DNA from 4 places in the Paracoccus aminophilus JCM 7686 genome. Region 2 is predicted to be linked to each of the others. Evidence: riboswitches for the same ligand, from Rfam matches in the RefSeq annotation. Region 2 holds a riboswitch; each other region holds the start of a gene.

Region 1 (5,964 bases), on a different replicon from region 2:
TGGCGTTACTTCGGCTACCAGCCCGACGACAAGGAAACCGACAGCGAGATGGGCCGCCGCCACACCGAGGTGCTGCTCGACCTGCTCAAAGGCGAAGGCTTTGCCGAGCCGAATCCCCAGCCGATGTTTCCCAATCCCCCGGGTCTCTTGCGCCTCGAGCCTCATTCCGAGGGGCTGCGCGACCGGATCTGGTGGGGCTCCAGCACGATCGCGACCGCGATCTGGGCGGCCAAGCTCGGGATGCATCTGCAAAGCTCGACCCTCAAGACCGATGAAACCGGCGAGCCCTTCCATATCCAGCAGGCCAATCAGATCCGCGCCTATCGCGCCGCGTGGAAAGAGGCAGGCCACGCTCACGCGCCCCGCGTGTCAGTCAGCCGCAGCATTTTCGCGCTGATCGATGACCGCGACCGCACCTATTTCGGCCGCGATAGCCAAAGCGCCGATCAGATCGGCTATATTGATGCCTCGACCCGAGCAATCTTCGGGCGCAGCTACGCCGCCGAACCTGCCCGCCTCATCAAAGAGCTCGCCGAAGACGAAGCCATCGCCGAGGCCGATACGCTGCTCCTCACGGTGCCAAACCAGCTCGGGGTCGCCTATAATGCCCATGTCATCGAGGCGATCCTAACCCAGATCGCGCCGGAACTCGGCTGGCGCTAAGCGCCGTGGCCGCCCGAAAGGCCAGAGCCCCGCGCTTTCTTCATCACCCAAATACCCAAATTCCGACCGCGCTACCGAAACCGCCTCACCCGCTTCCAGCCCGAACCGCGCCATGACTGACACACTCATCCCGCCGCTCACGCCCCTGACCCGCAGCGATGCCGACGCGCTCGCAGCCCTTGACTGGACCTTCGTTCTGGCCGAGATCGGCGCGGTCGATCTGACGACGCTCTGCTGCGCGCCAAAGCCCTGGCCGGTTGACCCGCCGCTCTATCCCCGCGCCTATCAGGCGCTGTCGGCGCAACCCCGGCTCTGCAATTTCGGCCTTGTGCTCTTCCAGCCCGGCACGCGCGAGCCGCGCAAGCTGCCGCGCCATCTGCTGCCCCCGCCCGGTTGGCATGTCGCGGGGCTCTCATCGGCCCGCGCGCCCGGTCCGGGGCCGCATCCCTTCGCGCAGTTTTTCGCGCCCGAAGAGCGCGCGCTCAGGCAAGATCTGCGCGACGCAATCCTCAACGGTCAGCCCCTGCCCGAGGCGCCCGCAACCCTCCTCCGCGCCATCTTGCGCGAACTCAGCTGGAGCCATCCCGCGCTTATCCGTCCGCTCGCCGAGCGCTACGACCCGGCGCTTTTCCTCAGCCTGTGATCCCGGCTGCGGCCAGCATCCCGTCGAGATCGAGATGCGCCTCAAGATGGGCCGCCAGCGCGTCCAACACCGCATCGACCCGCGCCTCATAGCTCAGATCCGAAACCGCGCCAAAGCCCGCCAGATAGGCGGCGCGAAAGCCGTCATCGCTGAAAAGCCCATGAAGATAGCTGCCCTCGACCCGGCCGCTCGCAGAGATCGCACCCTCATCCTGCCCGCCGATCCGAGCAAAGGGCCGCGCGCGATCCGCGCCGGTGGTGACGCCCAGATGAATCTCATAACCTTTGAGCGCGCGCCCGCTGGCCAGATGCACGCCGGTCACCTCGCGCAATGCCTTGTCGCCTTGCAAGACGGTCTCGACCTCCAGCAGCCCCAGCCCGGTTGAGCTGCCCGGCGCGCCCTCAAGCCCCTCGGGATCATGGACCGCGCGGCCCAGCATCTGATAGCCGCCGCAGATGCCAAGGATGCGCCCGCCGCGCCGGTGATGCGCGAGAAGGTCGATGTCCCAGCCCTGCGCGCGCAGATAATCGAGATCGCCCCGCGTCGATTTCGAGCCCGGAATGATGACCAGATCGAGATCGCCGGGGATCGGCTCGCCGGCGCGGATCGCGACCAGATCGACGCCCGGCTCGGCCGCCAGTGGGTCGAGGTCATCGAAATTCGCCACCCGCGAGAGCACCAGCCAGCCGATGCGCAATCCGCTCCCCACGCGGCGCGTCGGGATGTCCTGCGCATCCTCGGCGGGCAGAAGATGCGCCTGCTCGAAGGCCGGCAGGACGCCGAAACCGGGCCAGCCGCTTTGCGTCGCGATCATCTGATAGCCATCGGCAAACAGCTGAGGATCACCGCGAAACTTATTGATAACGAAACCTTTTATGCGCGCGACATCGGCATCCGCGATCACCGCTTTCGTGCCGACGATCTGCGCGATCACGCCGCCCCGGTCGATATCGCCGAGCAGAAAGACCGGCACGCCTGAGGCCTCGGCAAAGCCCATATTGGCAATGTCCGTCGCCCGCAGATTGACCTCCGAGGCGCTGCCCGCCCCCTCGACCACCACGAGATCATGGGCGGCCTCAAGGCGGCGATAGCTCTCCATCACCCGCCCCATCAGCTCGGCCTTCATCGCCCAGTAATCGCGGGCGCGAAACGTGCCCAGACGGCGGCCTTGAACGATCACCTGCGAGCCCATCTCGCTTTCGGGCTTGAGCAGCACCGGGTTCATATCAGTATGAGGCGCCAAGCCCGCCGCGCGGGCTTGCAGGGCCTGCGCCCGGCCGATCTCGCCGCCATCAGCGGTCACGGCGGCATTGTTCGACATATTCTGCGGCTTGAAGGGCGCGACCGAGAGCCCGCGCAGGCGCAAGGCGCGGCAGATCCCCGCCACGACCAGCGATTTCCCGACATTCGAGCCGGTCCCCTGAATCATCAACCCCGCCATAACCGCGCCTTAGAATTCGATGCCCGGCTGGGCCTTGATCCCCGCGCGCCACGGGTGTTTCACCACCTCCATCTCGGTCACGAGATCGGCGATCTCGATCAGCTCGGGCTTGGCATTACGGCCGGTCAGAATGACATGGGTCATCTCGGGTTTTTCACCCTGCAGGAAGGCGCAGACCTCGGCGATATCGAGGTAATCATTGCGCAAAGCGATGTTGATCTCATCGAGCAGCACCAGCCGGATTGCCGGATCGCGGATCAGCTCCTTGGCCTTATCCCAGCCCGCCTGAGCCGCCGCAATGTCGCGAGCGCGGTCCTGCGTTTCCCAGGTGAAGCCCTCGCCCATCGTGTGGAACTGGCAGAGATGGCTGAAATGCGTGGTCAGCAATTTGCGCTCGCCGGTCTCGCGCCCGCCCTTGATGAACTGGACGACCGCACACGGCATCTCATGGGCAATGGCGCGGATCACCATGCCAAAGGCCGAGGACGACTTGCCCTTGCCCGGCCCGGTGTGAACGACGATCAAACCCTTCTCGCCCTGCCGCTCTTCCATGATACGGTCGCGCGCTGATTTTATCTTCTTCATCTTTTCAGTATGTTCTTCGTCACTTCTCATAATCCGAATGAACCTTCTGATCGGCAGGAATTGGAGGCTTTGGCGCAGGATACGCCCTTCTGGCCTACGCCGGGTTCAGACCTTCTGACAAGGGCCTTCCTGACTGCCGCGCCTTGACTTGCCCCCGCTCTTGCCGCCATCAAGGGCGCGCAATGGTTCCTGTGGCGACGCAGGCTAAGAGGGAATGCGCCAAGGCCCCGCCGACCGGATCGGTCCCAAGGCCCCAAGCGCAGCCGCCCCCGCGACCGTGACCGGAGAGCCTCTCCACCGCCACTGGCCCCCGGGCCGGGAAGGCCGGAGAAGCGAGGGCCAGACCCGCATCCGCAAGCCGGGAGACCTGCCATGCGAGATAACCGAAGATGCGGCCGGGGTGCGCTGCGGACGGATGGTATGGCCCCGCCTGCCCGCCGCCCTTGTCCCCTCCGCGAGATCTGAAAGGCCGCGCATGGAGGCGACGCTTTACATCTGCCAGACCTGCCGCATGGGTGCGCCCGTGCCCGATGACGGCATCGTCCCCGGCGAGCGGCTGCTCTCGGCCATTCAGGCCGAAGCCCTGCCCCAAGGCATCCGCATCGAGCCGGTCGCCTGCCTTTCCGCCTGTTCGAAAGGCTGCGCCGTGGCGCTTGGCCGTCCCGGTTCCTGGACCTATGTGCAGGGCGGCATCACCCCCGAGGACGCCGCCGAAGTCCTGACCATGGCCCGCCAATATGCCGAAAGCGCCGAGGGTGTCGTGCCCTGGCGCGAACGCTCGGCCCTTTTCCGCAAGAACACCATCGCCCGCATTCCTCCCTTTGCGCTGACCAAGGACACGCTATGACCTCGCTTGCCAAAACCCCCGTTACCGTTGTCACCGGCTTTCTCGGCGCCGGGAAAACCTCGCTGATCCGCCATCTGATCGCCAATGCCGGGGGCCGCCGCCTCGCGGTTCTGGTCAATGAATTCGGCACGGCCGGCGTCGATGGCGAGATCCTGAAATCCTGCGCCAGCGCGGATTGTCCGGAAAACAACATCGTCGAACTGGCCAACGGCTGCATCTGCTGCACCGTCGCCGATGACTTCCTGCCCGCGATGGAGCGTCTGCTGGCGCTGCCCGAAGCGCCCGATCACATCCTGATCGAAACCTCGGGGCTGGCGCTGCCGAAGCCGCTTCTGAAAGCCTTCGACTGGCCCGCGATCCGCTCGCGCATCACCGTCGATGGCGTCATCGCTTTGGCCGATACCGAGGCTTTGGCCGCCGGGGCCTTCGACGAGGGTGAGACCGAGGGGACCGAGCATGACAGCCCGCTCGCCGAGGTTTTCGAGGATCAGGTGAACTGCGCCGATATCATCTTGCTGACGAAATCCGATCTTGCCTCGGATGCGGTCAAATCCGCCGCGCGCGAAAAGCTGAAAGAGATCGCCCATCGCGAACTCCCGGTGATCGAGATTGCCGAGGGCGTGATCGACCCGCGCGTGATCCTTGGCCTTGATGCCAAGGCCGAGGATGATCTGGCCGCGCGCCCCTCGCATCACGACGGCGCCGATGATCACGAGCATGATGATTTCGACTCGGTCGTGATCGACCTGCCCGAAATCACCGATCCCGCCGATCTGGTCGCCCGGATCGAGCGGCTCGCCCGCGACCAGCATGTCCTGCGCGTCAAGGGCCATGTCGCGGTTGAGGGCAAGCCGCTCCGCCTGCTCGTGCAGGCCGTCGGCGCGCGCGTGCGTCACCAATATGACCAGCCTTGGTCGGGTCCGCGTCGCTCGCAGCTTGTGGTCATCGCCGAGCATCACGATATTGACCCCGAGGCGATCCGCGCCATTCTGCTGGGGTAATATGCACGTCATCTTTCGCGAAGCCGGCGGGCTCGAGGACAGCGCCACGCCGCAAGATCTCGGCCAGACCCCTGCCGATCTTGTGGTGCTGTCCTTTTCAGACAGCGATCTCGCCGATTTTGCGGAAGGCTGGCGGCGCGGGCGGGCAGATTTGCCCGGCTTGCGCCTCGCGCCCTTGGCGCGGCTGACCCATCCGGTCTCGGTCGATCAATATATCGAGGCGACGCTCATGGGCGCGCGCTTCATTCTCGTGCGGCTTCTGGGCGGGCAAAGCTATTGGCCGCATGGGGTCATGGCGCTGCAGGATCTGGCGCGGCGACGAGGGATCGCGCTGGCCTTTTTGCGCGGCGACGGGCGCGACGATCCCGCGCTCCAAGGCTTCTCGACCGTTGCGCCTGCACTGTGGCAGCGGCTGAACCGGCTTTGCGCGATGGGCGGGCATCTGGCGGCGGGCGCGGCTTTGCGGCTGATGGCGGGGCTGGAGGCTGAAGATCCGGCGCCCTTGCCCGAGGTCGGCTGGCTTGGCGCGCCGCCCGAGGGCAACTGGATCGCGATCCCCTTTTACCGCTCGTGGATGCTGGCGGGCGATACCGCGCCGATCGAGGCTTTGATCGCGGCTTTTGCCGAACGCGGGGTGACGGCGCGCGGGATCTTCCTACCCTCGCTCAAATCCCGCACCGCGCAGGATTTTCTGAAAGCCGCCTTTGCCGCGCATCCGCCGCAGGCGATTATCAACACAACCGCATTTTCGACCCAAGATGCGGATTGCGCCCTGCGCTCTGGT
Region 2 (5,964 bases):
CCGCGCCCGAGAGGCCAAGGCTTGCGCCAAGCAGCAGGCCAAGAATGGCGCGGGGCAGGCGGATTTCTTGCATGACCATACCGAGCAGCGGATCGCCCGCGCCGACCAGCGCTGCGAGCGCCGCGCCCGGCGCGACCGGCACTGTGCCGATCAGCAAGGAGGCCATGAAGAGCGCGAGGACCAGCGCGCCCAAAGCCGCCAGCACGCGGGGATAGGAAGCGGGATCTCTCATGGGCTTTCCTTTTGCTCCTTCTGCACCGCAAGGCGGGCGGCACGCAGTTTTGCGATGGCGGCGAGAACATGAGGCGTGCCGCAGACCCAATCGGGATCGGCCATAGCCGTAACGCCCGCCCGCGCGGCGAGGTCCTGCACGGCGGGGTGATCGAGAATGTCTTCCGCGCGCGAGCCGCCGCCAAAGCCCTGCCCACGGATCAAGAGATCGGGATTGGCCCGCACCAGCTGCTCAAGCGAGAGGATGCCGCCCTGCGACAGACCGGCCTCGGTCGCGATATTGTCGAGCCCCGCCGCGGCGATGATCTGCCCGGCGAGGCTTTGATCGCCCGAGGTATAGCCATTCGCGCCGTAAAGCGCCGCGCGCGGGCGGGTGGGGGCGCTGTCTTGCAAAGCCGCCAGATCGCGGTCGAATACGGCGATCATCGCCTCGGCCTCGGGCGCGCGACCCAGAGCCGCGCCCATCTTGCGGATATTGGCGCGGATCGCCTCGAAATCATCTTCCGGCGCGAATTGCTCCACCGGGATCTGCAAGCGGCGCAGCATGGCAACCGTCGCGGGCGTGGTATAGCTGCCCGCCAGCACGAGATCGGGGCGCAGCGCGGCGATCTCTTCGGCGAGGCCATGATTGACCGGATAAAGCGCCGCCTCATCCGCCATGGCCGAGCTGCGCGCATCCCGCGCCAGATAGCTCACCGAGATCAGCTGACCGGGCGCCGCCAGCATCATCGCGAGCTGATCGGTGCACAGATTCATCGATACGACGCGCCGGGGCGGCTCTGCCGCCGGAACCGCCCAAGCCGCCGGCGCCAGAAGGCCAAGGCCGAGTGCGATGCACCCAGCCAAGGTCAGCCGTCTTACCATTTCGCCTCAAGCCCGACATAGGCGGTGCGCCCCTGCGAGCGATAACCCCAAGCGTCCATGTAGTCCTTGTCGAAGAGGTTCACGACACGGGCGGTCGCGCGCAGGTTTTGGTTGATGTCATAGCCTCCGGCGAGATTGACGACGGTATAGCTTGGCAGTTCGCGCGTCGGATAGCTGCCCCAGAACTGCGTATCATAATTGCCCGCGACATGGCGCAGATCGGCGCTCAGATTGCCGCGCCCGCCGTCGAGATCATAGCTCGCGCGCAGACCGAATTCGTGACGCGGACGGCGGATCTCGACGCTGCCATCGGGGTTCTTGGCGTCAAGATAGGTGTAATTCAGCCCAAGGCGCAGCGCCTCGGTCGCCTGCAACTGTCCGGCCAGCTCGATGCCTTCGCGCGGGCTTTTGCCGTGTTGGTTGACATAGCTCGCCCGCCCGCTGCCATCGGGGGCCGCGCCATAGGCATAGGTGATCTCGTCATCCATCTTTTCGTTGAAATAGGTCAGATCAACCGTGCCGCGCCCGCCGAGCAGCTCGGCCTCGATGCCGATGTCAAAGCCGGTGTTGCGCTCGGGCTTCAGGTGCGGATTGCCGAGCGTATAGCTGTCATTGGCGAAAAGCTCGTAATAGGACGGCTTGACCAGACCGCGCCCGGCGGAGGCATGAACCCGATAGGGCGCATTCGGCACCTGCCAGGACAAAGCGAGGTTCCAGCTGGTGAAATCGTCAAAGCTCGTGAAGCGATCGTGGCGCAGCCCGGCCTGCACATCGAGCCCGTTGTCGAAGAAGCCGCGATATTCGAGCGCCACCGACGTGTTGGCGCGGCGGTAATCGGGGGCGGCGGTGTTGTCATCCTTGACCCGCTCGACCATCACATTCACCAGCTGGCGCGCTTCGGCCACCTGCTGGCCGTCGAGGCTCGCGCTCAGGCGATATTTCAACGCGCGGGTCTGGCCCCGCGTCTCGGGCCCGCCGTTCGAGCTTTGCTTGTAGACCGTGTCCTGATAGTCGAGCCGGTGCAGCACCCGCCCGTCCAGCATCGCATATTCGCCCCAGATCGAGCCCAGAGTCTCGTTGCGTGTGCTGTGCTGGTTGGGATCGTCGATCAGATAATCCATATAGCTGGTGGCGGCGTAATTTGTTGAATCGTAATCATATTTCTCTTTGGCGCGGCGCAAGGTAAAGCCAAGCTTCACCTCGTCGCTCGCCTGCCAATCGCCGGTCAGGCCAAGGGTGGCGCGGTCGATGCCGTCTTTTTCATGGCCGGTGAAAGCCTGATTATAGCCGTGATCGTCGCGCTTTGACGCCGTGAAGGCCAGCCCGCCGCGCTCTGTGCGCTGGGTGAACCAGCCCGAGACCGCATAGCCATTCCCGGCCTCGACCGCGCCGCCATAATGCGTGCCCGGCTGGCCCTGCCGCGTGATGATATTGATCACCCCCGCCGAGGCATTCGCGCCGTAATAGACCGATTGCGGCCCGCGCAGGATCTCGATCCGGTCGATATTGGCGGTCTCGAGCCCGCTCAGGATATATTCGTCATTGCCGCCGGTCGCGGGGACGCCGTCGATCAGGATCAGCGTGTGATTGGCCTCGGCGCCGCGAATGCGGACCTGCGTGAAGCTGGATCCGGTCGAGCTGACCGCCACGCCCGGGACATCGCGCAGAGCGTCCTGCACGCTGCGGATGCCGCGCCGCTCGATCTCATCGGCGGTCAGGATCGTATAGGCGCGCCCATAAGCATTGGCCGGAATCGGCGAGAGCCCGCCCGAGATCACCACCGTCTCCAGCGTGACGCGACCTGCGGTCTCATCATCCTGCGCCACGGCCGGAGTAACGGGCTGCGTGACGTCTTGTGCCATAACGGCAAGCGGCAGCAGCACCGCAGAAATTGCAAGCCAAGAGGTCTGAAGTCGGACCATATCCATGCCTTTCCAACGCAGGCGGCGCCTGCGGATCCCAGTTCGGCCTGCGGAAAGGATTGCCCCGCGCAGACCCGTGACGGTCACCGCTGCGGAAGGCCGCTTTCCATGCGCGCCCCGCGCCGGAAATGGGTGAGGGCTTGGGCAGGTCTCCTGGCTTGCGGGTCAGCGCTCGGGCCGGTCTTCCCGGGATCATCCCAGTGACATCGTCGGCCGTCGCTCGCCGCTTACAGTTGCGGGGGCAGCCGCGGATTTGCCTGATAGGCGCACCGCAGTTCCCTTTTAATCCGAGGGGCTGCCCCGGAACCAAAGCTGCCCGAGCCTTGGTCCGTCACCCCGGTTTTTGTCAAGACCATTCAACCGAGTTACGGCCTTGGTTGGGGGTGGCGCGCCTTTCAGACCCCGCCCACCTTGACTTTCGGCGCGAATCGTAACATATGAAGTTACATGAAACAGAACAGCCGCCTCTCCGCCGTCCTTCACGCCTTGCTGCATATGGCCGAGCATGACGGGCCGATGACCTCTGAAAAGCTCGGCGAATGCCTGAGCGCCAATCCGGTCGTGGTGCGCCGCACCATGGGGCTTTTGCGCGAGGCCGGGCTGGTCTCGGCCGAGCGCGGTCATGCAGGCGGTTGGCGGATCTCGGCGGATCTGGCGCAGGTTACCTTGCTCCAGCTTCATGCCGCTTTGGGCGAGCCCGCGATCTTTGCCATCGGCAATCACAGCGAGCATCCCAAATGTCTGGTCGAGCAGACCGTGAATGCCGCGCTCGATCACGCTTTCGCCGAGGCCGAGGCGCTGCTGCTCTCTCGTTTCGCCCATGTGACATTGGCCGATCTGGCCGAGGATTTCGCGCGCCGCCATCAAGAGTATCGCGCCGCCAAGGAGTGAAAGATGCAAGATGTGATCGTGATCGGGGGCAGCTACGCCGGAATGGCAGCGGCCCTGCAGCTTCTGCGTGCCCGCCGCAAGGTTCTGGTGATCGACGCCGGGCAAAGGCGCAATCGCTTCGTCAGCGCCTCGCATGGCTTTCTCGGGCAGGACGGCGTCGATCCGGCGCGGATCTGGGCCGAGGCGCGCGCGCAATTGCGGGCCTATCCGACGCTGAGCTGGGTCGAAGCGACCGCCGCAGAGGTCAGCGGAGCCAAGGATGATTTCCGCGTGACGACCACGACGGGCGAGCAGTTTGCGGGGCGGCGACTGTTGCTCGCGACCGGCGTCTCCGATGAGCTTCCCGAGATCGAGGGCCTTGCCGCGCGGTGGGGCAAGGGCGTCTTCCATTGCCCCTATTGCCACGGCTACGAGCTCGATCAGGGCCGCATCGGCGTCATTGCCACCGGCCCGATGTCGATCCATCAGGCCCAGCTTTTGCCGGAATGGGGCGAGATCACCTTCCTGACGAATGACCGGTTTTCGCCCGATGCCGATCAGCGCGCCGATCTCGCCCGCCGTGGCGTGACGCTTGAGGAAACCCCGATCGCGCGCCTGACGGGCCTCGCCGATGTCGAGCTGGCGGACGGACGGATCCTGCCTTTCGCGGGGCTTTTCACCGCCACGCGCACGAGCCCGGCCAGCCCGGTGGCCGCCGCCTTGGGATGCGCGCTGAGTGAAACCATCTTCGGCCTTCAGATCCAGACAGGCGACAGCAAGGAAACCAGCATTCCCGGCGTTTACGCCTGCGGCGATGTCGCCCGCGCGCCGCACACGGTCTCGCTGGCAGTGGGCGATGGCGCTTGGGCGGGGGCGCAGCTCCACCGCTCGCTGGTGTGGCCAGACGGCTGATCCGCACCGCGCGAAAGCACGGGTCACGCGGGTTGCGCTTTCCGTGACATAATTCGAGTTACAAACAGTTCAGGCGCAAATGAAAGATCAGCCACCCCCATTTCGACGCGGGTGGCCGATCTTGTGCCAAAGCGGGTGCCTCCGGGCTTAGGCGCCGGAATGCACCTCCAGCCGCTCTTCCTTCAGCGAAAAGGCCGCGACGAAGGCCAGCGCCGCAATTCCCGCCGCGACCAGGAACAGCACCTGGAAGGCCCCGGCATAGACATTGGCGATCAGATCTCGCGTCGCGGTCGGCAGACCCGCCGCCACTGCCGGTGAGAGCTTTTCGAGGTCGAGCCCGGCGGGCAAGGTCACGGCGCTATGCGCCACCAGCGCGGCGACAATCGCGCCATAGACCGAAATCGCAATTGAGGCCCCGCCCATCCGCGTCAGCGACACCGCTCCGGTTGCAGCCCCCGTGTCGCGGCGCAGCGCCGCATTCTGCACGCCCAAGAGCGGCACCTGCTGGCCGACACCAATCCCGATGCCGTGAAAGAGCATCAGGGGCGTGATCAGCCATAAGGTCACCGGCGGATGCAGCGCGGAAATCGCGAGCAGGCAGAGACAGCTCAACCCGCTCGACAGCATCGCGAAGGGCCGATAGCGCCCGGTGCGCGACATGATCCGCCCCGCCGTCAGCGAGCCGAGCACGATGCCTCCGGTCAGCGGCACGAACAAAAGCCCTGCCACGGTCGGCGTCAGCCCGGTCACCGATTGCAGATACAGCGCGAAATAGGTCGAAAGCCCGATCCCGATCGAGCCCGAGGCCATCGAGATCAGCAGCAGCAGATTGACGGTCTTGCTGGAAAACAGGCTCAGCGGCACGACCGGCTCTTTCGCGCGTTTCTCGACCTGCACCCAAGCGATGGCCAGCACGATCCCCGCGCCGATCACCGCCAGACCGGTTGGCGAGAACAGGCCTCCGAAAAGCTGCGAGCCATCCGCCCAGAGCACCAGACTGGCGATACAGCCCGCCAGCAGGGCCGCGCCGAGATAGTCGATTGTCGGGGTCCGCTCGGGGCGTTTGTGGGGCAGCATCATGCCCAGCCCGGTCAGCACGAGCACACCAATCGGCAGGTTGATGAGAAAGATCGAGCGCCAGCCGAACATGTCGCTCATAAAGCCG
Region 3 (5,964 bases), on a different replicon from region 2:
GTTGCGCGGCCCCGACCCAGAGACCATCGATCATGGCCGACAGGCAGTTCACCGCGAAATCAATATCCTCCGCCGGAATGAGCGGACGGAGGCAATGCGCGATATTGCTGGCCAGCCGACGGTGATAGATCGTCTGGAAGCGCAGCATCTCGGCATTGCCGCGCAGCGCGGCCCAGAGCGCAAACCATGTGCTGGCGACGGCAGGCTGGAATTGCTCGGGGTCGAACTGCGCCGAGGCGATGGCCATGAGCCGCTCCATCGGGGTCGAGGCCTTGCGCAGATTGCGCACAGTCGCGCGGGACAGCTCGCGGTTCAGATGGCGCAGAACCAGCGTGTAGAGCTCGTCCCTGCTGCCGAAATAATGCGTGATCAGGCTCGGCGAGATGCCGGCTCGGCTGCCGATCTGCCGGATCGAGCTTTGCTCGATCCCGCGCTCATGGATCGTCTCGATCGCTGCCGCGATGATCTGCTGCTGTCGTATCGTCTGCATTCCAAGTTTTGGCATCACATCTCTCTGTTTCGACCGTCTGGGATTTTTTTATTGAACACGTCAACAAAGTAATTATTCTTGTTGGCGTGTTCAATAAAAAACTGAGACGCAGATGAAATCGCACCTCCTCTCCGCCAGCCTCGCCCTGCTGCTGCTCGCGCCCCACGCTGGCGCGGCTGCCGAGGCGGAAGCCTGCCAGACTGTTCGTCTCGCCGATCTTGGCTGGACGGATCTCGCGCTGACCAATGCCACCGCCTCGCTGCTGCTGAAGGCTTTGGGCTATATACCCGAGCAGATCTATCTCAGCCTCAACCTGACCTATGAGGCGCTGAAAAGCGATCAGGTCGATGTGTTCCTCGGCAACTGGTTGCCTGCCCAAAGCACTGAGTTCAAATCCTATTTCGACAATGGCGATGTCGCGGTGCTGTCGACGAATCTGACCGGCGCCAAATTCACCCTCGCGGTTCCGAGTTATGTCGCCGAGGCGGGCGTCACCTCGTTTGACGATCTGGCCAAGCACGCCGACAAGTTCGGGTCGAAGATCTACGGTATCGAGGCCGGGGCCAACAAACCCTTGCTCGAGATGATCGAGGCCGGACGCCACGGCTTAGGCGATTGGGAGCTGGTCGAATCGAGCGAAGCCGCGACGCTCGCACAGGTGGATCGTTTGACGCGACGCGGTGACTGGATCGTCTTCCTTGGCTGGGAGCCCCATCCGATGAACATCAAATACAAGCTGAGCTATCTCAGCGGAGGTGATGAGGAATATGGCCCGAACTTTGGCGGCGCCACCGTCAGGACCATTACCCGCACCGGTTACGCACAAGAGTGCCCCAATGTGGCAAAGCTGCTCGACAATCTGAAATTCGATCTCGCCTATGAAAACACCGGGATGAACGCGATCACCGAAGACGGTGCGGACCCCTCGGATGTGGCCAAGGATCTGATCGCCAAGCGGCCTGAACTTCTCCAGACTTGGCTTGCGGGCGTGAAGACCGTCGATGGCGCGGAAGGCTATAAGGCCGCTGCAGAAACCATCCTCCCACACTGACGGCGGGAGGCGTTCCTCCTGCTTTTGGGCTTTAGAGCCGTGGCTTTGAATGCAGGAATGACGCAGTTGCGGCGAGGGCAATGTGGTCTACGTCGAAGCAAGGCAACCCGTTGTGCTCCCCGAAACCCCGTGCTTGCCCGCCCGCCAGCAGATCGAAATCGATGCCGTAATCAGGCCACAGCGAACTGCTCAAACCCTCATATTCTTCATATTCAACATGAATATTCCGACGATCCAGCCGCGTTGACATCGTCCCCCATCCGGCCGATCTTGCCATCGGATCAAGGTGCCGGGGGAAGCCCCGGATAAAAGGGAATCCGGTCAGGCTGTCGCCGAATCCGGAACTGCCCCCGCAACTGTAGGCGGCGAGCCTGTCTGACATGCCACTGGCGCGGAGTTCGCGTCGGGAAGGCCAGACTAGGTGACGACCCGCAAGTCAGGAAACCTGCCTCGATCACTCACCTGTTCCGGCTGCGGTGGGCAGTCGGGAGCGGCCATCCGCAAGGTGACATCGCCGCCTCGTGACTCCGTCACGGGGAGTCATTTCGTTTTCACGGCCTGTCGATTCAGGCCGCTCAGAAGGCATGTCAGGATGAGAACAGACCTCACCTATTCGCTCAAAAGCACGCGGTTCGACGAGAATTATCGCCCGGCCGAGAACACGCGCACCACGACCAACTTTGCCAATCTCGCCCGAGGCAGCAGGCGCGAGGAAAACCTGCGCAACACCTTCAAAATGATCGACAACCGCTTCAATGCTCTGGCGCATTGGGACAATCCGGGAAACGACCGCTATTCGGTCGAATTGGAGATCATCTCTGCGGAAATCAGCATCGGAGATAACAAAAGCGCCGAGGCTTTCCCCCTGATCGAAATCTTGAAACCGACGATCCTTGATCGGAAAAACGGCCAGCGCATCGAAGGAATTGCGGGGAATAATTTCTCGTCCTATGTCCGCGATTATGATTTCAGTATCCTGCTACCGCAGCACAATGACGGGCGATCAAGTTTCAGCGCGCCAGCGCATTTCGGTGATCTGCATGGGAATCTCTTCCGGTTCTTTCTGAAGTCTCCTGCCTATAAAGAGACCTTCAAAAAGCTTCCGGTCATCTGCCTGAGCGTGTCCAGCAGCAAAACCTATCAGAGAACCGAAAACACGCATCCCGTTCTGGGCGTTGAATATCGGCAGGATGCCTTCTCTGCGACTGATCTTTACTTTGAAAAGATGGGCTTGCAGGTGCGCTACTTCATGCCTCCAAACAGTGTCGCCCCCTTGGCGTTCTATTTTACCGGTGATCTGCTGAGTGATTACTCATGTCTCGAACTGATTGGCACGATCAGCACGATGGAAACCTTTCAAAGGATCTACCGCCCAGAAATCTACAATGCCAATTCCATCGCTGGAAAAACCTACCAACCAAGCTTGAAACATCAGGATTATTCCCTGACGCAGATCGCTTATGATCGCGATGAGCGCAGCCGGCTGGCGATCGAGCAAGGACAACGCGCACGCGACACTTTCATTGAGCCATATCGAGAAATTCTCGAGAAATGGTCCTCCCAATACTCTGCCTGATCAACGACGATGCAAGGTCACATTACCATGAATAAGCTTTTGCCCACTTCGACCGCCGGAAGCCTTCCCAAGCCGGTTTGGCTCGCCCAGCCTGAAACCCTCTGGTCGCCGTGGAAGCTTCAGGGCGACGAGCTGATTGAAGGAAAACAGGATGCCCTGCGCGTCACCCTGAGCGATCAGCAACAGGCGGGCATCGATATTGTCAGCGACGGCGAACAAACGCGTCAGCATTTCGTCACGACCTTTATCGAGCATCTCGATGGCGTGGATTTCGAGAAACGCGAGACCGTCCGGATCCGCAATCGTTATGACGCGAGCGTGCCCTCGGTCGTCGGAGCCGTCTCTCGCCCCAAATCTGTCTTTATCGAGGATGCCAAATTTCTGCGTGGACTGACCGATCAGCCGATCAAATGGGCGCTGCCCGGTCCGATGACCATGATCGACACGCTTTACGATGGTCATTACAAAAGCCGCGAGAAACTCGCCTGGGAATTTGCGAAAATCCTCAATCAAGAAGCCAAAGAGCTTGAGGCTACAGGTGTCGACATCATCCAGTTTGACGAACCGGCCTTCAATGTCTTCTTCGACGAAGTGAATGATTGGGGGATCGCCGCTTTGGAACGGGCGGTCGAGGGCCTCAACTGCCAGACCGCCGTTCATATCTGCTATGGCTATGGCATCAAGGCCAATACAGATTGGAAGAAAACCCTTGGCGCAGAGTGGCGGCAATATGAGGAGATTTTCCCCAAGCTCCAGAAATCATCCCTCGACCTAATTTCACTCGAGTGCCAGCACTCCCGTGTGCCAATGGATCTGATTGAACTTCTCCGCGGCAAGAAAGTCATGGTGGGGGCAATTGATGTGGCGACCGATACCATCGAAACGCCCGAAGAGGTGGCCGATGTTTTGCGAAAGGCGTTGCAATTCGTGGATGCCGACAAGCTCTACCCCTGCACCAATTGCGGCATGGCGCCGCTGTCGCGGACCGTGGCGAGCGGGAAGCTGGCGGCATTGAGCGCCGGGGCAAAGATCGTCCGACGTGAGCTTTCGGCCTGACGATCCTCGCCGCGTCGGCGGGTACCGCGCGGGCTCCCTGCCCCGCGCGACCTGAGACCCCGAGCCCTCATGTCCTCCGCGGCCCCTGCCGCAGCGCGACATAGGCGATGAGGCCGATCACCAGCCCCCAGAATGCGCCGCCGATGCCCAACATTCGGATATTGGCGGCCGAGGCGAGGAAGGTGATGAGCGCCGCCTCGCGTGATGCGGGATCCGCCAGCGCAGTTGCGAGACTACCGCCGATCGTCCCAAGCAGCGCCAGCCCTGCGAGCGTGGTGATGAAGCTCGCGGGGAAGGCCATAAAGATCGCGGCCAAGGTGACGCCGAACACGCCGACGAGGATGTAGAAGACCCCCGCCGCAATCCCGCCGATCCAGCGCTTCGAGCGGTCCTCATGGGCCTCTGGCCCGGTCACGATGGCCGCGGTGATTGCGGCGACGTTGAAGGCATGCGAGCCGAACGGCGCCATGATCAGCGAGCCAAGCCCGGTCAGCGTGACGATCGGATTGGCGCTCGTCTTGAACCCGTCGTTGCGCAGAACCAGCATCCCCGGCATATATTGCCCGGTGAGCGTGATCAGAAACAGCGGCAGCGCGATGCTGAGGCTAGCATTGAGCGAAAAGACCGGCCAGGTGAAGACCGGGGCTGCCAGTTTCAGCTCGAGCCCCGCAAGACCCGCCTCGCCGCGCAGCAAAAGCCAGGCGAGGCCGATGATCAGAATGCCGACCACGGCATAGCGCGCGGTGAAACGCTTGAGCAGCAGATAGGAGAGGACCAGCAGGCCGACGAGCAGCGGCTCGGTGCTCGCCCCGCCAAAGGCGCCGATCCCGAAATTCAGCAAGATGCCCGCCAGCAAAGCCGAGGCGATGGCTGCGGGGATCAGGCGGATGACCTTCTCGAAATAGCCCGAGACGCCGAGCAGGACGAAGGCCGCAGCCGAGAGCATATAGGCGCCGATCGCCTCGGGATAACTCGTGGTGCCAAGCGTCGCGACGAGAAAGGCAGCGCCGGGCGTAGACCATGCGGTAATGATCGGCTCGCGGTAACGCCAGCTCAGGATCAGCCCGGTCACGCCGACCCCGATCGAGACCGACCACACCCAAGAGGCAGTCTCTGCGGCGCTGAGGCCCGCGATCCGCGCGGCCTGAAAGACGAGAATGAAGGTGCCGCCATAATTGACGATGACGGAGATCAGTCCGGCGACGATGGGATGGATCAGATCATTGGCGCGCAGCGGCGCGGCAGGACTATGGGCAGGGTTATTCGCGGACATGGCAAACGGATCTCTCGGAAGGGCGGCACGGGGCCGAAGGCTCGGACCGGACCTAGCCGAGAAATGGCGCGGCGGACCCGGCCATTTGAGCGATCATGGCCATACCATTGCGCAGGCGCCGCGCACCGGCCCAAGCTGCGCTCAGAAAGCCTCGCGGATCGCCAGCAAGAGGCCAGCGCCGAAGAGCAGCCAGATCAGCAGCCTGCGAAACGCCGCATCGCTGAGCCTGCGAAACACCAAGGTGCCGATCTGCGAGGAGATCAGCGTCGCGGGCAGCGCAATCGCCATCAGAAGCAGCGTCTCGCGCGTGTAATACCCGCGCCAGGCAAAGACCGCCGTCGACAGCCCGAGGATCACCACATTATAGGGCTGCAAGACGGCGCTGGTTTCGCCCTTGCTCCAAGGATGCATCGCGCACCACATCGTCGGCAGCGCGCCAGACAGCGAGGCGGCTCCGCCGAGAAAGCCTCCGAGGAAACCGACCAGCCCATCGGCAAGCGGCCGCTCCCGTCGCAGGG
Region 4 (5,964 bases), on a different replicon from region 2:
CCTTTCGACAATCTCGCGGTGCGTCGCGCGGTGCGGGCGGCCTTGGATGTCGATGAGATGCTGATGGCCGGATATGACGGCAAGGTCGTGCGGGCGAATGCCATGATCATGCCGCAGCTTCTGGGCCATTGGAAGGACGCGCCGGTTCATCAGCGCGATCCGGATCTCGCCCGCAGCCTGCTGGCCGAGGCCGGGATGGCCAGCGGCTTCAGCGCGCAGATGCTGGTCCTGAACCAGCCGACTTTCGTGAATATGGCGCTGGTCGCGCAGGCCCAGCTGGCCGAGGTCGGCATCAATATCGAGCTCGATGTCCGTGACGGCGGCAGTTTCTGGTCGGCGGGCAAGGGCGATGAGGGCAAGAAGCTTCAGCTTTTCATCATGCGCTTCAATGGCGCGCTCGACCCGAATTATCTGGCCTTTCCCTTCGCGAGCAATCAGGTCGGGGTCTGGAACTGGCAGCGTTGGACCGCGCCCGCCTTTGACGAGGCGCTGGAGAAAGCCTCCGAGGCGATGGATACGACCGCGCGCGCGAGCTATATCGTCGATGCGCAAAAGGCGATGGAAGACTCCGCGGCCTTCGTCTGGCTGACCCATGAAACGCTGATCTATGTGCGGCGCAACTCGGTCCGGCCAAGCCTCGGGCCCTTTGGCACGGCGCTGACCTACAACCGCTTCGCGCCGGTGTGACGGGATGGGTCATCTGCTCAACGCGCCAACCACCCGCTATCTGATCAGCCGCCTTGCGACGACCGTGCTCACGATCTTTGGCTCGATGCTGGTCCTGTTCACCCTCAGCGCCATCGTTCCCGGAGACCCCGCGAGCACGCTTCTCGGGCCGCAGGCCACGCCCGAATATGCGGCGCAATTCATCGAGAAGATGGGCCTCGACCGGCCCATCCCCGAGCGGCTGCTGATCTTTTTCGGCAATGTCCTGAGCGGCAACCTCGGTCAGGATGTCATCACCGGGCGCAGCGTCGTCGATATGGTCATGGCCGCCCTGCCCTATACGGTCACGCTGACCTTTGTCGCGATCGCGCTGGCCGTGATCATCGGCGTGCCTTTGGGGATCTATGCGGCGCGCCATCCGGGCTCGCCCATGGACACGGCGCTCGCCTTCGTCTCGGTCGCCTTCATCGCGATCCCGGGCTTTGTCGTGGCGATTCTCCTGCTCGTCATTTTCGCGATCTGGCTGCCGTGGTTTCCGGTGCTCGGCGCGGGCGACAGCGGCAATCTGCTTGATCAGATCTACCGCATGATCCTGCCCGCGACCGCTTTGGCGATTGGCTGGGTCGGCATGATCGCGCGGCTTGTGCGCTCGTCTCTGCTGGAAATCCTCGGCTCGGACTTCATCCGCACGAGCCGGGCCTATGGCCTCTCCGAGCGCAAGATCATCTATAAATATGCCCTGAAAAACGCCAGCATCCCGACCATTGCCGTCCTCGGCATGGGCATCGGGCGCTTGCTCGGCGGGGCGGTTCTGGTCGAGATTATCTTCTCGCGCCCGGGGCTTGGGCGGCTGGTGCTTGACGCGATCACCATGCGGAATTTCCCGGTGCTGCAGGGCGTCGTGCTGGTCATCGTCTTGCTGTTCACCCTGACCAATCTGCTCGTCGATCTGTCCTATTCGGCGCTGGATCCGCGCATTCGGCGCGGCATGACCCGCGCGGGGGGCAGCACATGAGCGAAGTTCTGCGCCGCATCCTCGCCCGCCCGTCGGGAGCCTTCGCCCTGCTGGTCGTCGTGACGATCTGCACGCTGGCGCTGCTCGCGCCGGTTCTAAACCTGCAACCGCCGGGCAAGATCAACATCGCCCATCGCTTCGAGGCGCCGAGCTGGGCCCATTGGCTCGGGACCGACCATCTCGGGCGCGATCTGCTGAGCCGGTTGATCCATGGTTCGACCGTGGCGATGGGCGTCGCTTTGAGCGCGATCGCGCTCGCCCTGACACTTGGCACGCTGCTGGGCATCATCGCGGCGGAATCGCCCAATCGTTGGGAAAGGCCGATCCTGATCGTCTTCGACGTGATCGCCTCTTTTCCATCTCTGGTGCTGGCTTTGGCCTTCATCGCCGTTCTTGGACCGGGGATGTGGAATGTGGCCCTGATCATCGCGATCACCATGATCCCACATTTCGGCCGCGTCGCCCGCGCCCAGGTGCTGACCGTGCGCGAGCAGCCCTATATCGAGGCCGAGCGCATCTTAGGCGCCTCGCGAAGCCGCATCGCGCTGATGCATATCCTGCCAAATATCATGGGGCCTTTGGTCATTTTGGCCAGCATGGACATCCCCGTGGTCATCGCCATCGAGGCGGGTCTCTCGTTCATCGGCCTTGGCGTGCGCCCGCCGCTCGCAAGCTGGGGAACGCTGATCTACGACGGCTTTGCCAATATCAACCAATCGACCATTCCGGTCATCGTCTCTTGCGTCGCATTGGCCGGGGCGACCCTTGGTTTCACGCTTCTGGGCGAGGCCCTGCGCGATGCGATCGACCCCAGAAGGAGGTCCGCAAGATGAGCACCACCCCCCTTGTTTCGATCCGCGATCTCAGCGTCGAGGCCGCAGGCGCGACCGGCCCGCTGCATCTCTTGCGCGGCGTCGATATCGACATCGCGCCGGGCCGGATTGTCGGCGTGGTCGGCGAATCCGGTTCAGGCAAATCGACCCTCGCCTCGGCGATCCTCGGGCTGCTTGCCAGCAATGTCACCAAGGTCGGCGGCGAGATCCGCTTTCAGGGCCTTGATCTGCTGGCGCTCACCGAGCCCCAAAAGCGCGCCTTGCGCGGCGACCGGATCGCGATGATCTTTCAAGATCCGATGACCGTGCTCAATCCGGTCTTCAAGATCGGCACCCAGCTTGTCGATGTCATCCGGCGCAAGCGACCCGGTGTCTCGCGCGCGGATGCCATGGCCGCGGCCGAGGCGATGCTGCAACGCGTCGGCATCTCGGAACCCGCGCGCCGCCTTGCCGCCTATCCGCATCAGATGTCGGGCGGGATGAGGCAGCGCGTGATGATCGCCATGGCGCTGTTGACCAATCCCCAGCTGATCCTCGCCGACGAGCCGACGACCGCGCTAGATGCAACCGTCGAGGCCCAGATCGTCGAGATCTTCCGCGATCTGCAACGCGAGAGTGCCTGTTCGGTCCTCTTCATCTCGCATCACCTCGGGCTCTTGTCCGAGTTCTGCGACGACGCCATCGTCGTCTATGGCGGGCTGGTGGTCGAAGCCGGGCCGATGGCCGAGATCATCGGCAATCCCCGCCATCCCTATACCGCCGCGCTGCTTGGCTGCGAGATCGACGAGGGCGAAAGCGGCACCGCGCTCAAGACCATTCCCGGCCATCCGCCCAGCCCGTCCGCGCTGCTTGCGGGCTGTGCCTTCGCCCCGCGTTGTGCGCTGGTGGACGAGCTTTGCCTGCGTGGCCCGGTGCCCATGGCCGAGGTCGGCGCGGGTGTTTCCGTTCGTTGCACGAGGATCTGACATGGATTGGCGTTCCGAAACTCTCCACCGCACCGCGCCGCCGCTGATCGCTTTCGAGAAGCTCTCTGTCACCTTCGGCAATGTCATCCGCGCGCTTGATGAGGTCACGCTTTCGATCCCGCGCGGCTCGGTCACCGGGCTGGTCGGCGAAAGCGGCTCGGGCAAGACGACGCTGTGCCGGGTTTTCGTGGCCTTACAACGGGCAAGCGCGGGCCGGGTCACCTTCGCGGGCGAAAACCTGTCCGAGCTGCTCGCGAAGGACGAAATGGCCTATCGGCGGCGCGTCCAGATGCTGCTGCAGGACGCCGCCGCCTCGCTTTCGCCGCGCATGGCCGTGGGCAAGCTGCTGGCCGAGCCCTTGCGCATTCACGGCCTGCCCATGGCCGAGCATTGGCCGCGCGTGCTGAAGGCCTTCGAGCGGCTGGGGCTCGCGCGGGAACTGCTAGAGAAATACCCGCATCAGCTTTCGGGCGGACAGGCGCGGCGGGTGGCGATTGCCCGTGCGCTGGCGCTGCAGCCAGAGCTCATTATCGCGGATGAGCCGACGGCGGGGCTCGATCTCTCGATCCGGGGCGAGCTGTTGAACCTCATGCTCGAGCTCAAGCAGGAATATGGCCTGACCTATGTGATGGTCAGCCATGATCTCAATGTGATCCGCCGCGTCACCGATCGCGTCGCGGTGATGTATCTCGGCCAGATCGTCGAAGAGGCCGAGACCGCCGCGCTCTTTCGCCACCCGCGCCACCCCTATACCGCCGCACTTCTGTCTGCGCGCGCCGTCATCGACCCGGCGCAGCGGCAAAAGCGGGTGGTGCTGCAAGGCGAGATCCCAAGCCCGATCAACCCGCCCCCCGGCTGCCGTTTCTCGACCCGCTGCCCGGCGGTGCGCGACCGCTGCCGGGCCGAGGCACCTGCCCTGACGCAAGATGACAGGGGCTCTTTCCGCTGCCATTTCCCGCAGGCGGATCCGGCGGTCGCGCGCCTGTCTGCGACCGTCCAAACCCCCGCGCCTTGAGCGCATCCTGCCGCGCCCAACCGAGGATCTTCTGCCGACTTGACCGGCTCGGGCCGAAGCGGCAGAAGGTTCGGGTCAAGGTTCCCGTCGCCAGATCCTCGGATGTGGTGGCCGGGCTAAGAGGGAATCCGGTGAGAAACCGGAGCTGACCCGCAACTGTATGCAGCGAGGGCTCGCATCACCCGTCACTGGCCCCATGGCCGGGAAGACCGATGCGAAGGCCTGACGACCTGCAAGCCAGGAGACCTGCCTGACGACAGAGGCTGTTCCGCGATCGGGAGTATCGCGGGGGCGTGTTCGCGGTGTCGGGCCCCTTTCAGTTGGGGCCCATCGCTGCCGGATCTCCCCCCATCCCGCTGCGGAACCTGTGCAGGAGGGCGGGCGTGGATCACCGTCAGGAAGGCGAAATGGCGGGCAAACCCCAGCGGCAGGCGCTTCTGCTGCTGGCCAAATCCGCATTCGCGGCCACGCCCCATCGCGAGATGTCCCGGATCGCTGCGGCTTTGGCGGCGCGACCCGAGATCCGCGCCCGGTTCGATCTGGTCGAATGCTGCTATCTCGAACAAGGTGAGCCCTCGCTGCGCGATGCTCTGCGGTCGCTTGCCGAAAAGGGGCTGGCGCAGGTCGTGATCCTGCCCGTGATCGTGCCGATGGAGCCGAGCCTGCGCAATTGGCTGGGCCTGATGCTGGCGCTTTGGCGGGCTGAAAGCCCGTTGCCCGACATCGTGCTGGCCGACGAGATCGCGGCCACCGCGGGCCTCTCCGACATCTTGGCGCGGCTGGCGCTTGAAGCGCCGCGTCATGCCTTGCCTTGTGGCGATGCACCCCGGCCCGAAGCGGTTCAGGTACCGTCCCAGCATTACCGGGTTCTGGTCTGCACCGGACCGACCTGCCATGCGCGGGGCGCGACCGCGATCTGGGCGCATCTGCGCAACCAACAGGTCCGCCGCAAGCTGCGGGTGACCGGCGCGGGCACGATGACGGCCAAGACGAGCTGCCTTGGGCCCTGCGCGCTTGGGCCGGTGGTGCAGGTCTTTCCCGATGGCACCTGGTATGGCGGTGTCACCGAAGAGGCCCTCGACCGCATGATTGACGAACACCTTCTGGCCGGTCATCCGGTCGCCGATTTTGCCTATTCGCCCGGAGGCCGCAAACAGCAGCTCCGGGCCCTGCCCCTTTCCCCTGAGAAGAAGGAACACGAATGACCCTGTTCGGAAAATCGGCTTTCGCGGGCCTTTTGGCCTTGGGCGCGACTCTGGCGCTTCCGGCTTTGGCCCAAGATGCCTTGCGGGTGGGCCAGACGTTTCTGGTCGACAACCTTGACCCCACAGCGGGCTCGGCGGGCTGGGCGCTGACCAGCCACGGCGTCGGCGGCCAGCTCTGGAGCGTCGATGCCGCGGGCCGGCTGGTGCCCGAGCTGGCGCAATCGGCCAACCGGACCGGAGATCTGAGCTGGACCATCACCTTGGC

The links. Region 2 has a riboswitch for cobalamin ahead of JCM7686_RS22060 (TonB-dependent receptor plug domain-containing protein). Riboswitches for the same ligand answer to the same signal wherever they lie in the genome.
Region 1: another riboswitch for cobalamin. It lies ahead of JCM7686_RS05830 (DUF1636 domain-containing protein); the one in region 2 lies ahead of JCM7686_RS22060 (TonB-dependent receptor plug domain-containing protein).
Region 3: another riboswitch for cobalamin. It lies ahead of JCM7686_RS07010 (DUF1852 domain-containing protein); the one in region 2 lies ahead of JCM7686_RS22060 (TonB-dependent receptor plug domain-containing protein).
Region 4: another riboswitch for cobalamin. It lies ahead of JCM7686_RS17810 ((2Fe-2S) ferredoxin domain-containing protein); the one in region 2 lies ahead of JCM7686_RS22060 (TonB-dependent receptor plug domain-containing protein).

The regions. Positions count from the first base shown of each region.
Region 1 is NC_022041.1:1,175,560-1,181,523, reverse strand. Features, by position in the region: gene JCM7686_RS05850 (LLM class flavin-dependent oxidoreductase) at 1-663, shown strand, start outside; gene JCM7686_RS05845 (hypothetical protein) at 776-1,306, shown strand; gene JCM7686_RS05840 (cobyric acid synthase) at 1,296-2,747, opposite strand; gene cobO (cob(I)yrinic acid a,c-diamide adenosyltransferase) at 2,757-3,362, opposite strand; cobalamin riboswitch at 3,498-3,721, shown strand; gene JCM7686_RS05830 (DUF1636 domain-containing protein) at 3,808-4,179, shown strand; gene cobW (cobalamin biosynthesis protein CobW) at 4,176-5,180, shown strand; gene cobN (cobaltochelatase subunit CobN) at 5,182-5,964, shown strand, end outside.
Region 2 is NC_022044.1:150,858-156,821, forward strand. Features, by position in the region: gene JCM7686_RS22050 (FecCD family ABC transporter permease) at 1-232, opposite strand, end outside; gene JCM7686_RS22055 (ABC transporter substrate-binding protein) at 229-1,095, opposite strand; gene JCM7686_RS22060 (TonB-dependent receptor plug domain-containing protein) at 1,089-3,017, opposite strand; cobalamin riboswitch at 3,144-3,343, opposite strand; gene JCM7686_RS22065 (Rrf2 family transcriptional regulator) at 3,465-3,908, shown strand; gene JCM7686_RS22070 (NAD(P)/FAD-dependent oxidoreductase) at 3,912-4,799, shown strand; gene JCM7686_RS22075 (MDR family MFS transporter) at 4,947-5,964, opposite strand, start outside.
Region 3 is NC_022041.1:1,404,274-1,410,237, reverse strand. Features, by position in the region: gene betI (transcriptional regulator BetI) at 1-505, opposite strand, end outside; gene choX (choline ABC transporter substrate-binding protein) at 603-1,541, shown strand; gene JCM7686_RS24320 (hypothetical protein) at 1,573-1,791, opposite strand; cobalamin riboswitch at 1,809-2,008, shown strand; gene JCM7686_RS07010 (DUF1852 domain-containing protein) at 2,134-3,117, shown strand; gene JCM7686_RS07005 (methionine synthase) at 3,145-4,173, shown strand; gene JCM7686_RS07000 (benzoate/H(+) symporter BenE family transporter) at 4,241-5,446, opposite strand; gene JCM7686_RS06995 (sulfite exporter TauE/SafE family protein) at 5,588-5,964, opposite strand, start outside.
Region 4 is NC_022042.1:42,811-48,774, reverse strand. Features, by position in the region: gene JCM7686_RS17835 (ABC transporter substrate-binding protein) at 1-687, shown strand, start outside; gene JCM7686_RS17830 (ABC transporter permease) at 692-1,681, shown strand; gene JCM7686_RS17825 (ABC transporter permease) at 1,678-2,514, shown strand; gene JCM7686_RS17820 (ABC transporter ATP-binding protein) at 2,511-3,479, shown strand; gene JCM7686_RS17815 (oligopeptide/dipeptide ABC transporter ATP-binding protein) at 3,481-4,494, shown strand; cobalamin riboswitch at 4,570-4,762, shown strand; gene JCM7686_RS17810 ((2Fe-2S) ferredoxin domain-containing protein) at 4,878-5,699, shown strand; gene JCM7686_RS17805 (ABC transporter substrate-binding protein) at 5,696-5,964, shown strand, end outside.